Sporomusa sphaeroides DSM 2875: one gene and its partner. The protein of the gene in region 2 interacts with the protein of the main gene of each other region in a pairwise test. Links are inferred from orthologs where the notes say so. Each region holds a gene or a part of one and is shown on either strand. Other genes may lie near its edges. The genes, in order: rplL and SPSPH_RS17840.

Region 1 (2,906 bases), 3.3 Mb from region 2 along the record:
GGCGGCGCCATCCCAGCTTTTTGCCGAGTTTGTAGCGTCCGACAGTAGCCAGATCATAGCGTTTGGAATCAAAAAATAAGGTTTCCAACAGTTGAGCAGCATTTTCCACTGTTGGCGGTTCGCCTGGGCGCAGGCGCTTATAAATTTCAACAAGGGCTTCTTCCCGTGAGTCGCTATTGTCCCGTTCCAGCGTAGCCCGGATGCGTACATCATCATGAAAAAGCTCCGATATTACGCCATTGGAAACAAAGCCCAGTGCACGAATAAGAACAGTTACCGGCAGCTTCCGGGTCCGGTCAACCCTAACGGACACAACATCATTGGCATCGGTTTCCAGTTCGAGCCACGCGCCGCGATTCGGGATAACGGTAGCATTGTACAGCTTTTTGCCGGTAGTATCGATGGTTTCGTTATAATACACACCCGGGGAACGAACCAACTGACTGACAATAACCCGCTCGGCACCGTTAATAATAAACGTGCCGTTGTCAGTCATGAGCGGAAAGTCGCCCATAAATACTTCCTGCTCTTTTATTTCCTGTGTTTCCTTGTTGTACAGGCGGACGCTAACGCGAAGCGGAGCGGCATATGTAACATCCCGCTCTTTGCATTCTTCAACCTCATATTTAGGTTCGCCCAATGTAAAGTTTTCAAAAGACAGGACCAGGTTGCCGGTAAAGTCCTGGATAGGAGAAATATCATGAAATATTTCCTGCAAGCCTTCCTTAAGAAACCAGTTGTAGGAATTCTTCTGAATTTCGATAAGGTTGGGCATGTCCAGCACTTCATCAATTTTGGCATAACTATACCTGAACCTTTTGCCCACCGGAACAGGATTAAACATTAACCCCTTCACCCCTTAGCCATTTTACACTGACATATCGCGTAAGCTCACTACATATCTTAGCAGCATTCCGCAAATACTAAGTCAGCAAATGAATGATTAAATATACACAAAACAAAGCAAGGCTCCATATCTTAATTAAAGACCTTGCTTCTTTTTTGATGAAAACGATTCATCCTCCATTATATTACTATATCCTGCCATTTCATAATTTATACAGTCCTCAGCTAAAATGTAAAGCAATGGAAACAAGAAAAATATAAACATGTACGGCGATATATAATGGTATCATATATTATTTGCTATGTCAAGAAATTTTACCCAGCTATGTATATTTTTGAGATAAAATAATTTTCTATAGCAAATAAAGCGAAAGCCGTTCTTGCCTTATCCTGTTTTTCGTTATAGTTTTGCTGTCAGGAAAATAAAAGGAGCACCGAAAAAGGTGCTCCTTTTGGTCAAGCTATCTTACTTAACTTCAACAGTTGCGCCAGCTTCAACAAGTTTAGCTTTGAGAGCTTCTGCATCGGCTTTGGAGATTTTTTCTTTGACAGCTTTAGGAGCACCGTCAACGAGCTCTTTAGCTTCTTTGAGGCCAAGACCGGTAACTTCACGTACCACTTTGATAACGTTGATTTTGCCGGCACCAGCGTTGGTGAGGACTACATCAAATTCAGTTTGTTCTTCAGCAGCAGCGGCAGCACCGCCGGCAGCAGGAGCAGCAGCTACAGCAACAGGAGCAGCAGCAGATACGCCAAATTTTTCTTCAAGGGCTTTTACCAGCTCGGACAGTTCGAGCACAGTCATTTGCTCAATGGCTTCCATAATTTGTTCTTTAGTCATTTTAAAATACCTCCATAAACTTTCATTTAAAATTTTTTCTAAGTTAATCGGGAAAACGGGTTATGCGGATTCCTTTTGCTGGCGTACAGCTTCAAGCGCATACACCAGATTGCGCATAGTACCGGAAAGTACGTTGACGAAACCGGCGATAGGAGCTTGGAAACCAGCCAGAACCTGTGCAATGAGAACTTCGCGCGGCGGCAGGCTCGACAGAGCCTTAACCCCGTTAGCGTCAATTACTTGACCTTCTACAATACCGGCTTTTACTTCCAGAGCCTGCAATTTGTTTTCTTTGACAAAGTCTGAAATAATTTTGGCCGGAGCTACAGGATCGGTATAGGAAATTGCGATAGCGGTCGGACCTTCAAGATACGGGTCAAGACCTTCAATGCCAGCTTCTTTAGCAGCAATGCGAGTCATGGTATTTTTAAATACGCGATACTCTACCCCTGCTTCACGCAGTTTGCGGCGAAGCTTGGTATCCTGAGCAACGGTTAAACCACGATAGTTCGTCAAAACGGCACCTTTGGTAGTGCTGAGTTTTTCTTTAATCTCAGCAACTGTCTGAATCTTTTCTTGAGTTACAGCCATTTATATTACACCTCCTTAATCAAGTATCCTAAATTAAAAACGGCCTCCGGATGTAAACACCGGAGGCCGCGTTATAACGTAATTTACGGTTACACGCTGCAAATCCCCGGCCTCGGCAGGCAAGCTTTACGCTTTTTCGGCAATCATGCACCTGCTGTCTACAGCCTTACAACTACTCGCCAATGCCATTTACAGCCTTGTTGAGTAATAGTCTATAGTAATGTTATTCTTTTTTGCCGGGAGCTTTGAGCGGGTTAACCCTTACACCAGGACCCATTGTTGTGCTTAAGGAAATGTTCCGCATGTATTGGCCTTTGGCCGCAGCAGGCTTAACCTTAATCAATGTATCAATCAGGGTGTGGAAATTCGCAAGCAGTTTTTCGTTATCGAAAGATACTTTACCGATAGGAGCGTGGATATTACCCGCTTTATCGGTACGGTATTCAATCTTACCTGCTTTAATTTCGTTAAGAGCACGGACTACATCAAGAGTAACGGTGCCAACTTTGGGGTTAGGCATTAAGCCTTTAGGGCCAAGGATTTTACCAAGGCGGCCTACCAAACCCATCATGTCAGGCGTAGCTACTGCAACATCAAAATCAGTCCAGCCACCCTGGATTTTTTCCAC
Region 2 (10,877 bases):
TTTCAGTGCTTAAACTGGTCGGGATAGCCATTGCTATTGTCGGCATGTATTTTTCGGTAACAGCCAACGGCCAGCTGGATTTCAACTCTGCCAATTTCATTGGCAATCTATTTGTTCTGGGCGCGATGTTGTCCTGGACCTTTTATACTCTTGTTGCCAAGTCGCTGCAAAATAAGTATTCCGGCATGTGCATGATCACCTATCAAACGGTGATAGGCACAATACTCTTGCTGCCCTTGTCGCTCACCGAAGTTAACGAGTGGCAGGTATTTTCACTGACCGCTATGGGGCATATTTTATTTTTGGCAGTGTTTTGCTCGGTGGTCTGTTATTTATTGTATATGTATGCGTTAAAACATTTGGATGTTGCCATTACAACCCTGTATCTTAATCTGGTTCCTGTTGCCGGGGTACTTGGCGGCTATTTAGTCCTGGGAGAAAGGGTGCTGCCCATTCAGCTTGCCGGTGGTGCAGTAACGCTGCTGGCTATTTGGGTTATGAATTTTGAGCGGTCCAGGCAAGCCGTTAAAGCAGATGAATTCATACATACAGCAAAGGAGAAACAGGCATGATTTCAGTGAAGCGGCTTGAAGAAACCTTCCGTAGGCTGAGTGCCATCGGGGCACAGGCAGGCGGAGGCATTACGCGCCTGGCGTTCAGTGATGAAGATTGGGAAGCCAGGAATTATATTCGTGAGCTTATGGAAGCGGCCGGGCTTGCTGTCCGAGTGGATGCTTTCGGCAATCTCATTGCCCGCCGGGAAGGGCTTAACCCGGCGGCGCCTGTGGTTATGCTGGGGTCACATATTGACAGTGTTCCCAATGGCGGCAACTATGACGGGGTGGCAGGCGTACTGGCAGCGATTGAGGTGGTCCGCTGCCTGGAAGAAGCGGGACAACAGACAGTGCATCCCATTGAAGTTGTTGTTTTCATGGCTGAAGAATCCAGCCGGTTTGGTATGGCCACCCTTGGCAGCAAGGCATTTTGCGGCAAACTGTCCTTGGCGCAATTAGAGCAGTATACCGACAAGCAGGGTGTGACACTGGCCCAGGCTATGCGCGGGCGGGGGCTTGCACCTGAGAATATCGGACACGCGCGTTATGACCAGGCAATCAAAGTCTTTTTGGAACTGCATATTGAGCAAGGCAAAGTATTGGAAACCATGGGTAAACAAATTGGCATCGTCACCGGGATTGCCGCCCCTACCCGCCTGAAGGTAATAGTAACAGGCCAGGCCGATCATTCAGGCGCCACGCCCATGAATATGCGTCAGGACGCGCTGGCTGCGGCGGCTGAAATTATTTTGCTGGTAGAAAAACTGGCAGGTCAGGAAAGCCATAACGGCACGGTAGGTACGACCGGGATGGCAAAGGTTGAGCCAGGGGTCATGAATGTTATTCCCGGACGGGTCGAACTGGGCATTGACCTTCGCGGCATTTCGGCGGCCAGCAAACGGCAGGTGCTGGGGGAACTGACGGCAGGCATTGCTGAAGTACAAGCCCGGCGCGGTGTCGATATGGAGATTATTACGCTTACTGACGAAAAGCCTGTGGAAATTTCCCGGGAAATAGTCGAATTCCTGCAAAATATAGCAGAGGAATATGGTTATGCCAATATGCTGCTGCCAAGCGGTGCCGGACATGATGCCATGCATGTGGCGGAAATGGCTCCAACCGGCATGGTGTTTGTCCCCTGCAAAGGCGGCATTAGCCACAATCCGGCCGAATGGGCCAGCATTGACGACATTGCCGCCGGTGCCCGGATATTGCTGGGTGCGGTGAGAAAATTGGCCGAAAGCATGGAGACAGACAATCTGGGTTAGTGTTTTCGACAAGCCTGGACGGACAAACTCCGTACCTTGTTTGGCGCTTACCTGCCCGGCGCGCGCTTGCCTCATTTTGTCAAAAAGAAGCTATAGGGCTGGGAATTTGCGCAATTTTATAGAGATAAGCAAGACCGTGTAGGTGCCCTGCTGGCAGGGAATACACGGTCTTTTCAATAGGTTGGTTTTATATAGCAACAAGATTAAGATTTTTTGTAATAATAAGCAGGCGATCAGGAAAGTATAGCGAATAATACCATAACGGAGAAAAAAATCTCCGAAGGTAAGGTTAGTGAATATAATCTCCGAGGTGGTTTGATAATGCTATTTTCTAAAATTCGGCTACAGCATAATCGTTTTACAGCCACGCAAAATAAAATTGTCCAATACCTGCAAGCGCATGCGCAGGAAGCCCTGACCCTGCCAATCAATGAATTTGCCGCTAAATGCGGTGTGGGTGAAGCGACGGTAATACGCTTTTACCGGCTGCTGGGCTATAAAAATTATGCCATGTTTCGTGTTGCCCTGGCTAAGGAGTTAGCCGCAGAAACCGATATACAGCCGATTTATGAGGAAGTGCAGGCCCATGACGGGTTAACTGACATCATTCGTAAGGTCGCCGATTCCACCACTCAAGGGATTTCTGACTTGAAGCAGCAGCTTTCGGCAGAGGCGCTGGCAACTATTGAACAGCAGTTGCGCCAAGCCGCTGTTGTTCATGTCATTGGCTTGGGTGCCTCCGGTGTAGTGGCCCAGGATGCCAGGCAAAAATTTATGCGTCTGGGCTGCAGGGTTATTGGGTATTCCGATTCCCACCTGATGATGATTGCCGCATCAATTGCCCGGCCGGACGAAGTCTTTTTTGCCATTTCCCACTCAGGCGAGACAACAGATATACTCCGTACACTGGCGCTTGCCCAAAAACGCGGCTGCTTTACCTGTGCTCTGACCAGCTCCATCGACTCCGGCATTACTCAACTTGTTGATGCGTATTTATTAAGCTGCACCTGTGAAACGAAAATGCGTTCAGATGCTATGATTTCCCGCATCGTTCAGCTTGTCGTCATTGATATTTTGTATGTTATGATGGCGCTGCAAATTGGTGAGCCGGCTATCGCGGGAGTAAATCAATCGCGTACAGCCCTGCGGCAATATCGTAATCAGTCTGACTGAACTGCCATATCATCATAATAAGGAGGAAGCGATTTGAAAGCAACAAGCAAAGGGATGATCGTTATCGCCGACGACCTGACTGGTGCCAACGATACCGGGGTACAGTTCGCCCGGCAGGGTATGCATACGGAGGTGCTGCTGAATGATGCGGCGCTCAATGCCACAGCCACGGCCGATATTATCGTAGTTGATACAAACAGCCGCGCCGTTCCCGCCCCGGAAGCCTATGCAAGGGTACAGCAAGCCGCCCAAAAAGCGGTGGCAGCCGGATTTGGCCAATACTATAAAAAGCTGGATTCGACCCTGAGGGGCAATGTTGGCATGGAAATTAAAGCTATTCTTGACTTGAACCTGCATGATTTTGCCCTGGTTATGCCCGCTTTCCCCAAAAACGGGCGCATAACTGTGGGGGGCAATTATCTGCTCAATGGTGCGCCGCTCTCCACTACCGAAATTGCCCGTGACCCGAAAACCCCTGTTTACGAAACCATGCTGCCCGAACTATTGCGAAAACAGACAGGCCTCAAGGTCGGTCATATTGATTTTGCCGATATATCACAGGGACAGGAAGGTATTGTACAGGCCCTGCGCCGGCATCTGAATGACGGTTGCCGGATTATCAGCTCAGATGCCTGGCAGGACGAGCACTTTCTTATTGTTGCACAGGCGGCAGCCAGCCTTTCAGAAAAAATCCTCTGGTCCGGGTCTGCCGGACTTGCCGAAGTGCTGCCGCAGTTGTTTCATTGGGCGGCAGAACCAGAAACCCGCCAGCCGGCTTTTGTTATTGCCGGCAGTGTAAGTTCTGTGACGCGCGGTCAGGTAGAACAGCTGGTGGCTTCCGGCTATGAAATGATTGAACTGGAAGTTGCCGGGTATTTGTCCTGGCAGGCAGGCCAGCCGCATCCGACCCTACAGCAGGTGCAGCAGTCCCTGTCCGCAGGCCGGCGCATTGTTCTGGTCTCCGGTTACAAGGCCGACACGGTGCAGCAGACACAGACTGCCGGGGAAAAGCTGGGTATGTCCCTGGTGCAGGTCGGCGAAAAAGTGGCCCAGATTCTTGGCTGGATTGGCGCCGAAATATTGCGGGCGCAGGATATTTCCGGAGTGGTTCTGACCGGCGGTGATACGGCTGTGGCTGTATGCAACGCCCTGGGTGTCACCGGCATCCGCGTTCTGGAAGAAGTGACACCGGCTATTCCGCTTGGTGCCATGACCACCCAGGAGGGGAAACAACTATTGGTCGTTACTAAAGCCGGAGCATTCGGTGCGCCTGACGCACTGGTAAAAGCAGTGAAAAAACTGGAGCAAAGAAGGTGATTGGCTAATGAGTAAAGAACAGCTTCCGATTCTTGCCATTACGATGGGTGATCCGGCCGGCTGCGGTCCGGAAATTATTGTCAAGGCACTGGCAGATCAACAAATCTACCAGATATGCCGGCCACTGGTGTTTGGTGATGCCGGGAGAATGGCTATGGCGGCCGGGATTGTGAACAGCCTGGCGAAAATTCATGCCACTGCTGAGCCGCAAAACGGGTTGTATGAATACGGTACTATTAACGTACTTGATTTTGCCAATGTACCGGCCGACCTGCCCTTTGGTCAGGTAGACGGCCGTGCCGGTCATGCGGCTTACCAGTATATTGAAGGTGCCATTAGGCAGGCTTTGGACCAAAAGGTGGCTGGCATTGTTACGGCGCCGATCAACAAAGAGGCGCTGCACAAAGGCGGACATCACTTCCCGGGCCATACAGAAATATTAGGTGAGCTCAGCCAGACCAACGATTATGCCATGATGCTTTCCAGTGACGACCTTAAGGTCATCCATGTCACTACCCATGTTTCCATGCGGCAGGCAGCCGATTTGATTAAAAAAGACCGAGTCCTCAGGATCATCCGGCTTGCTGACCGTACGCTGCGGCTGCTTGGCCTGGAAAAGCCGCGCATCGCGGTAGCCGGTTTCAACGCCCATGCCGGTGAAAATGGCCTGTTTGGGCGTGAGGATATCGACGAAATTCTTCCCGCCGTGGAAGCGGCGCAGCAGGAGGGCATTGCCGCCAGCGGCCCCATCCCGCCGGACACCGTTTTCTTCCGGGCGGCAAAGCGTAAAGAGTTTGACATCGTAGTCGTTATGTACCACGATCAAGGCCATATTCCCATTAAGCTTCTGGGCTTTGATTCGGGTATCAATGTGACTGTCGGGCTGCCGTTTATCCGGAGTTCGGTTGACCACGGCACCGCGTTTGACATCGCCGGCAAAGGGATTGCCGACAGCGGCAGCATGACTGCCGCCATCGAATTTGCCGCCAAGGCAGCTCAGGGACTAGCCGGACAAACCGATGCGTGACTGAATCTCACTTCACGGCTCTGGCAGCACTAAAACATGTAAAAGCGAACAATAAACAGCGGAAGCAGGCCCCGGTTTGGGATGACTGCTTCCGCTGTTATGTTATATTTCCGGGAATAGTACCGGAGATACCTGAGGGAAACCTTATAAATCGTAGCGGAACGTGCGGATGAAAGTAACTATTTAATAACCAAAACCGGGCATGGGGCATGATGGAGAACGTAAGTGCTGACGCTCCCCAGAAGCAAGCCGGAAATCGCGCCTAAGCCCCGGCAGCCGATGACGATAATATCATAGCCGTTTTGCGTGGCGAAGTCGGTAATGGCAGTGCGTGGTTCGCCAAGCTCGTTGTGGGTTTGAACGTAAATGCCAGCCGGGACTTGTTTGCTTGCTTCTGCCAGGATTGTTTTAGCATAGTTTGCGGGATCGGTAGAAGCGTTGGGCGGGATTTTGGCTCCCTTGACCTGGTCATACAGAGGGACTTGCTGCGATAGCACCGATACATAAAGAATGCTGATTTCAGCAGCAAAGTAACGGGCCAGCGTCGCTGCATGGGACAATGCCCTGAGCGCGTGGCTGGAACCATCCACCGGAACTAAAATTTTCTTATACGGAACTTCCATAATGATCAACTCCTTATCAATATAGTTAGTAGACCAAAGGTTTCCTGACACCTGACAAATCAAACAGAATGATTGGCAGAACTGGCATTTAAGGAATTTTTCTTATCCATAGTAGGCTGGGCTTTGTACCAGGCGGCATACATGACCGGCAGTACCACTAAGGTTAAGATAGTGGCGCCCATTAGCCCTGCCGCAATGGCGACAGCCATCGGGCCCCAGAAGATGCTTGAAACCAGGGGGAGCATCCCTAAAATCGCTGCTGCCGCAGTCAGAAGGATAGGGCGTAGCCGGATGACGGTGGCATCGATAATGGCGTCCCAGAGAGGTTCGCCGGCTTCCAGCAATTGGTCAATCTGGTCCATTAATATAATGGTATTGCGCATAATAATCCCGGCCAAAGCCAAAATTCCCAGTTGTACGACAAAGCCCATCGGACTGTTGGTAAAAAACAATCCGACCGCTACGCCGATAATGCCCAGCGGTGCCGTAAGCAGCGTCAGAATCATTTTGGGAATGTTTTGCAGCTGGATCATTAGGAGAATCATGATCGCAATGATCATGGCCGGTATCGGTTCTGACATGAATTTTGCGGCCCTAATGCTGTCTTCTTTGCCGCCGTCATACTCGATGCTGTAGCCAAACGGCAAACCGGCGCGCAAATCCGCCAGCTTGCTATAAACCTGTTCCGCCACATCATCCCCGGTCACGTCGTCGGAATTCAATTCCGCCTGTATCCAGATCATCGGCTTCAAATCACGCCGGTAGATCAAACCGTCCTCCGTCTCGAAACGGATGGTGGCGATCTGATCCAGCGGGACATATTGTCCGTTGCCGACCGGAATATTGAAATCTTTTAGATAAGCCGGATCATTTCTGTCCCGGGCGGCAAACCGCAGCACCATACTGACTGTTTTGTCGGTTTCCCTGAATTGGGTGATCTCTGTCCCCGACTGCTGCATCTGGAGCGCACTGGCCAGCGCCTGCGAGGTAATTCCCAGCTTCCGGACTTTATCCTGGTCGATATCCAGATGCATAATCTTACTTTTTTCGCTCCATTTCAGGTTTACATTCCGGGTATGGGGATTGGCGGCCATCACCGTCCGTATTTGTTCGGCAATGTCCCGCACCTTGTCCAGCTCATAGCCTTTTACCCGCAGCATGACCGGATAGTCGGACGATGGGCCGTTGTTGATTACCTTGGTGTGAAATTGCACATGGGGAAATTCCTTGATTAATACTTCGCGGTATTTCGTCTGCAGTTCGTCCCGGGCTTTGGCATCGGTGGCCACAATGATAAATTCGGAAAAATTCGGTTTGTTGGCAGTCGGCTCAAAGCTTAATACAAACCGGGGAGCGCCTTCGCCTACATGGTAGGTATAATAGGAAATTTGCGGATTGTCTGCCAGTTTCTGCGCAAACTCACGGGCAACGGCATCGGAATTTTCAATGGAAGAACCCTCAGGCAGCTCCAATTGGATAATCAGTTCCGGCCGGGTGGAAGCAGGAAAGAATTGTTGTTTTACCAGCCCCAACAAACCGATGGAAGCGATAAAAGCACCTGCTGTGGCAATTAGTACAGTCTTTTTATGGGTCAGGCACCAGACTAACAACCGGCGGAATTTTTGATAAAATTTTGTATCATAGGGATCATGTTCTTTTTCCCCGTTCCCTTTCGGTTTAATTCTGATAAACAAATAGCCTAACAGCGGTGTGGCGGTCCCGGCCACCAGCCAGGAGGTAAGCAAGGCGATGGTGACAACCATAAAGATGCTGGCACAGTATTCCGAAGCGGTCCCGGCGGCAAACCCGACCGGGATGAAGCCGGCGCAGGTGACCAACTCGCCGGTTAAGCGGGGATAAGCCGTGGACGTATAGGCAAAGCAGGCGGCGTTAAAGCGGCTCCAGCCTTGCTCCAGCTTAACCACCATGGCTTCAATGGTAATAATCGCGTCATCCACCAGCAGGCCCAGCGCGATAATCAGCGCGCCCAGGGAGATCCGCTGCAAATCAATGCCGAACAGATTCATGAAGGTAAACACGATGGCGATGACCAGCGGAATACACAATGCCACGATGATGCCGGAACGCACTCCCAGACTGATAAAGCTTACGATTAAGACAATAACAATGGCTTCGCCCAGGGATTTTACGAATTCATCAATAGAGCTTTCCACTACTTTGGGCTGATTGACGGTCTGGTGTATCTCCAGGCCGGCGGGCAGTTCCTTTTTCACCTGTTCGATCGTCTTTTCAATATTTTCCCCCAGGACCAGCACGTTGCCGCCTGGCTCCATCGCCAGGGAAATGCCGATGCCGGGTTCCCCGTTATAATAAAACTTAGGGTCGGCGGGCTCACTGTAGGAGCGGGTAACGGTCGCGATATCACCCAGGCGGAAGGCGCGCCCGTTCGCCTGAATGGGAGTATTCTGAATATCCTCCAGGTTTTCAAACATGCCGGTAATCCGTAAATAAATATTGTCAGAGGCTGTTTCCAGCATGCCGGCCGCCGACATGGCATTTTGTGCCTGCAGCGTGGTGGTGATTAAATTGGGATCAATCCCCAATTGTGCCAGCTTGCTGTTTTCGATTTCAATATAAATCTTTTCGGTTTGCACGCCCAGGAGGTTCACTTTTTTTACACTGGGAACCCCGAGCAGAATCCGCCGGATTCTTTCCGCCTTGGCGCGCATGTCTTCATAGGTATAACCGTCGCCGGTCAGGGCAAACACCACACCGTACACTTCGTCAAACCGGTCGTTGAACTGCGGCGGCAGGACCCCGGAGGGGAAAGTGCCGGCGATGTCGCTCACCATATTGCGTACTTCCAGCCACTTGTTGCGTACGTCTTTTTGCAGCACCGTGTCTTTTAAATGAACATAAATTACCGTGACTCCCGGAGTGGAGTAGCTTTTTAAATAATCAAGCCCCGGCAGGTCCTGCAATTTCTTCTCAATTTTGTCGGTAACCTGCTCCTCCATCTGTTGGGCTGTGGCTCCCGGCCAGGCAGCGGTAACAATCATTTGTTTGATGGTAAAGTCCGGGTCTTCCATACGGCCCAGGTTTTTATAAGAAACAATACCGGCAATGAAAAAGAGAATGATGAAAAAATAAATGAACTGTTTGTGGTTAAGGGACCATTCGGTCAAGTTGAATCCTTTCACAGCGAATCACCGCCGATGCTTACCTGCTGCCCTTCGGTCAGTTTATGTACCCCGGCAATGACGATCCGCTCACCCTGGCGCAGGCCGTTGAGTACCTGGACGGTATTGCCCTTGCCGTAATAACCGGTCTGAATGGAGCGCAGGGTTACGGTTCCGCCCGCAACTACCCAGACAGCGGGGGTGGGATTGCCGGTCTGATAGACAGCCGCTACGGGAATGTTTATGACCGGTTGTTCTGAGTTGCCGGCTACGGCTACGGTAGCGGTCATGCCCAGCTTTATTGCCGGCGGCGGGTTGATCAGACTGATACGCACTTTAAAAGTGCGGGTGATTGGGTCGGCCATCGGAGAAATTTCTCTTATCCTGCCTTCTGCCGTTACAGCGGGCAAAGCCCAGAAGGAAACCTGTATTTTTTCCGTCTTGCGCAGTTCTTCGATCCGGTTTTCCGGTATGCTGATCTCCACTTCCCGTTCGCCATCCTGCACGACGGTAACGATAACCTGGCCGGCGCTGACTACCTGGCCGATTTCGGCGGAGATGCCGGATACAATGCCTGGTTTATCGGCTTTTAACAAGGTATAATCCAGCTGATTGGCACTTTGCTTATATTGTGCTGAGGCTTGGCGCACCCCGGCAACGGCTACATTATGGGCGTTGGCATACTGGTCATACTGGGACTGGCTGATAGCGCCGCCTTCCAGTAGTTCCCGGTAGCGGTTAAGGTTGCTTGCGGCTAATTGCAGTTGCGATTCGGCCGAATCGACCTGAGCGGAATAGTTACTTACCGTTTGCACAACGTCCTTGGCGTCAATTTGCAGAAGGACGTCACCGGCCTGTACCGTACTGCCCAGCTGCACATTTCTTGTGATAATTTTGCCGTTTACCTGAAAAGCGAGCTGACTTTCATAGCGGCCGCGCACTTCGCCGGAGTAAGTATACCTCTGGGAAACAGCGGAGTTGCCGACAACGGCGGTGCGTACCACCGGAATTTCATTGACGACTGCCGGTGGGCGAGGCTGTCCTTGCCAGAGCGTGCCGCCGAGAATACATAAGACGGCGATGGCTGCGAACACATAATATAATTTTTTTCTGGGAATATTGGTTGACCAAGATGGTAATTGCATGCTTTCACTCCTTAGTTTAAAAGGGTTATATACCGGGAAATGACTGCTTCGAAAAACGGTATCTTTTCGGCAAAAGAAGGGGAGGAGGGCGGGTCGAGTCCTGATGCCCTCGTATTTTCTGAGTTATAAGCGGAATTTTCCGACCGACAGTTCGGCGTTGATACAATTTACATGCCTCCTTCTGTAAGGGGTAAAGTAGTTTTCGACTAATTATTTAAACGTGTTTAATTAATAGGTTTGAAAAAACCGCTCAATCCAGATTTTTCTGGCAAGCGGGATTTTCGGGTAATGATTCAATTGTGGTTGACTTGCATGATTACAGCGAGATATGGATATTTCCCTCTTGTAGGCCTACTGTCTTTTCGACGAGAGATTCCGCCATTCGCAGACGCAGGGACAAGAGTTCCCGGGGTTGCTTTTCATAGAGGCCAGCAATTAAAAAGTCTATGATAAGTAGGATAAAGCTCATAGCAGTCTGCGGATGGGGGACGTTAAAGACCTGACGGCTTCGGCCTTCTTCGATAATATTCAGCCCCAGAGGCGTGAGCATGAGCGTGACGCCTTTGGTTAGTTTATTCTTGATATGCAAATTCTGCTCATGATGTATAGTATTAAGCAGTTCTTCGCCGT

Evidence for each region.
Region 1: the proteins of SPSPH_RS17840 (region 2) and rplL interact in binary tests that used the Escherichia coli proteins (3 or more experiments, as listed by UniProt). The link is inferred for Sporomusa sphaeroides DSM 2875 from one-to-one orthologs.

Annotation. Positions count from the first base shown.
Region 1 is NZ_CP146991.1:502,934-505,839, reverse strand. It holds rplL (50S ribosomal protein L7/L12), read right to left. Parts: upstream 1,688-2,906; coding sequence 1,313-1,687; downstream 1-1,312. Other genes in the region: rplA (50S ribosomal protein L1), read right to left, coding at 2,502-2,906; rplJ (50S ribosomal protein L10), read right to left, coding at 1,748-2,278; rpoB (DNA-directed RNA polymerase subunit beta), read right to left, coding at 1-844. UniProt on the Escherichia coli protein: The binding site for several of the GTPase factors involved in protein synthesis (IF-2, EF-Tu, EF-G and RF3). Is thus essential for accurate translation.
Region 2 is NZ_CP146991.1:3,837,239-3,848,115, reverse strand. Bases 4,241-7,225 are described here. They hold SPSPH_RS17840 (universal stress protein), read right to left. Parts: upstream 5,963-7,225; coding sequence 5,519-5,962; downstream 4,241-5,518. Other genes in these bases: SPSPH_RS17835 (efflux RND transporter permease subunit), read right to left, coding at 6,022-7,225; pdxA (4-hydroxythreonine-4-phosphate dehydrogenase PdxA), read left to right, coding at 4,320-5,339; SPSPH_RS17850 (four-carbon acid sugar kinase family protein), read left to right, coding at 4,241-4,312. Outside these bases: SPSPH_RS17865 (DMT family transporter), read left to right, coding at 1-572; SPSPH_RS17860 (Zn-dependent hydrolase), read left to right, coding at 569-1,822; SPSPH_RS17855 (MurR/RpiR family transcriptional regulator), read left to right, coding at 2,144-2,995; more of SPSPH_RS17850, read left to right, coding at 3,029-4,240; more of SPSPH_RS17835, read right to left, coding at 7,226-9,123; SPSPH_RS17830 (efflux RND transporter periplasmic adaptor subunit), read right to left, coding at 9,120-10,247; SPSPH_RS17825 (TetR/AcrR family transcriptional regulator), read right to left, coding at 10,564-10,877.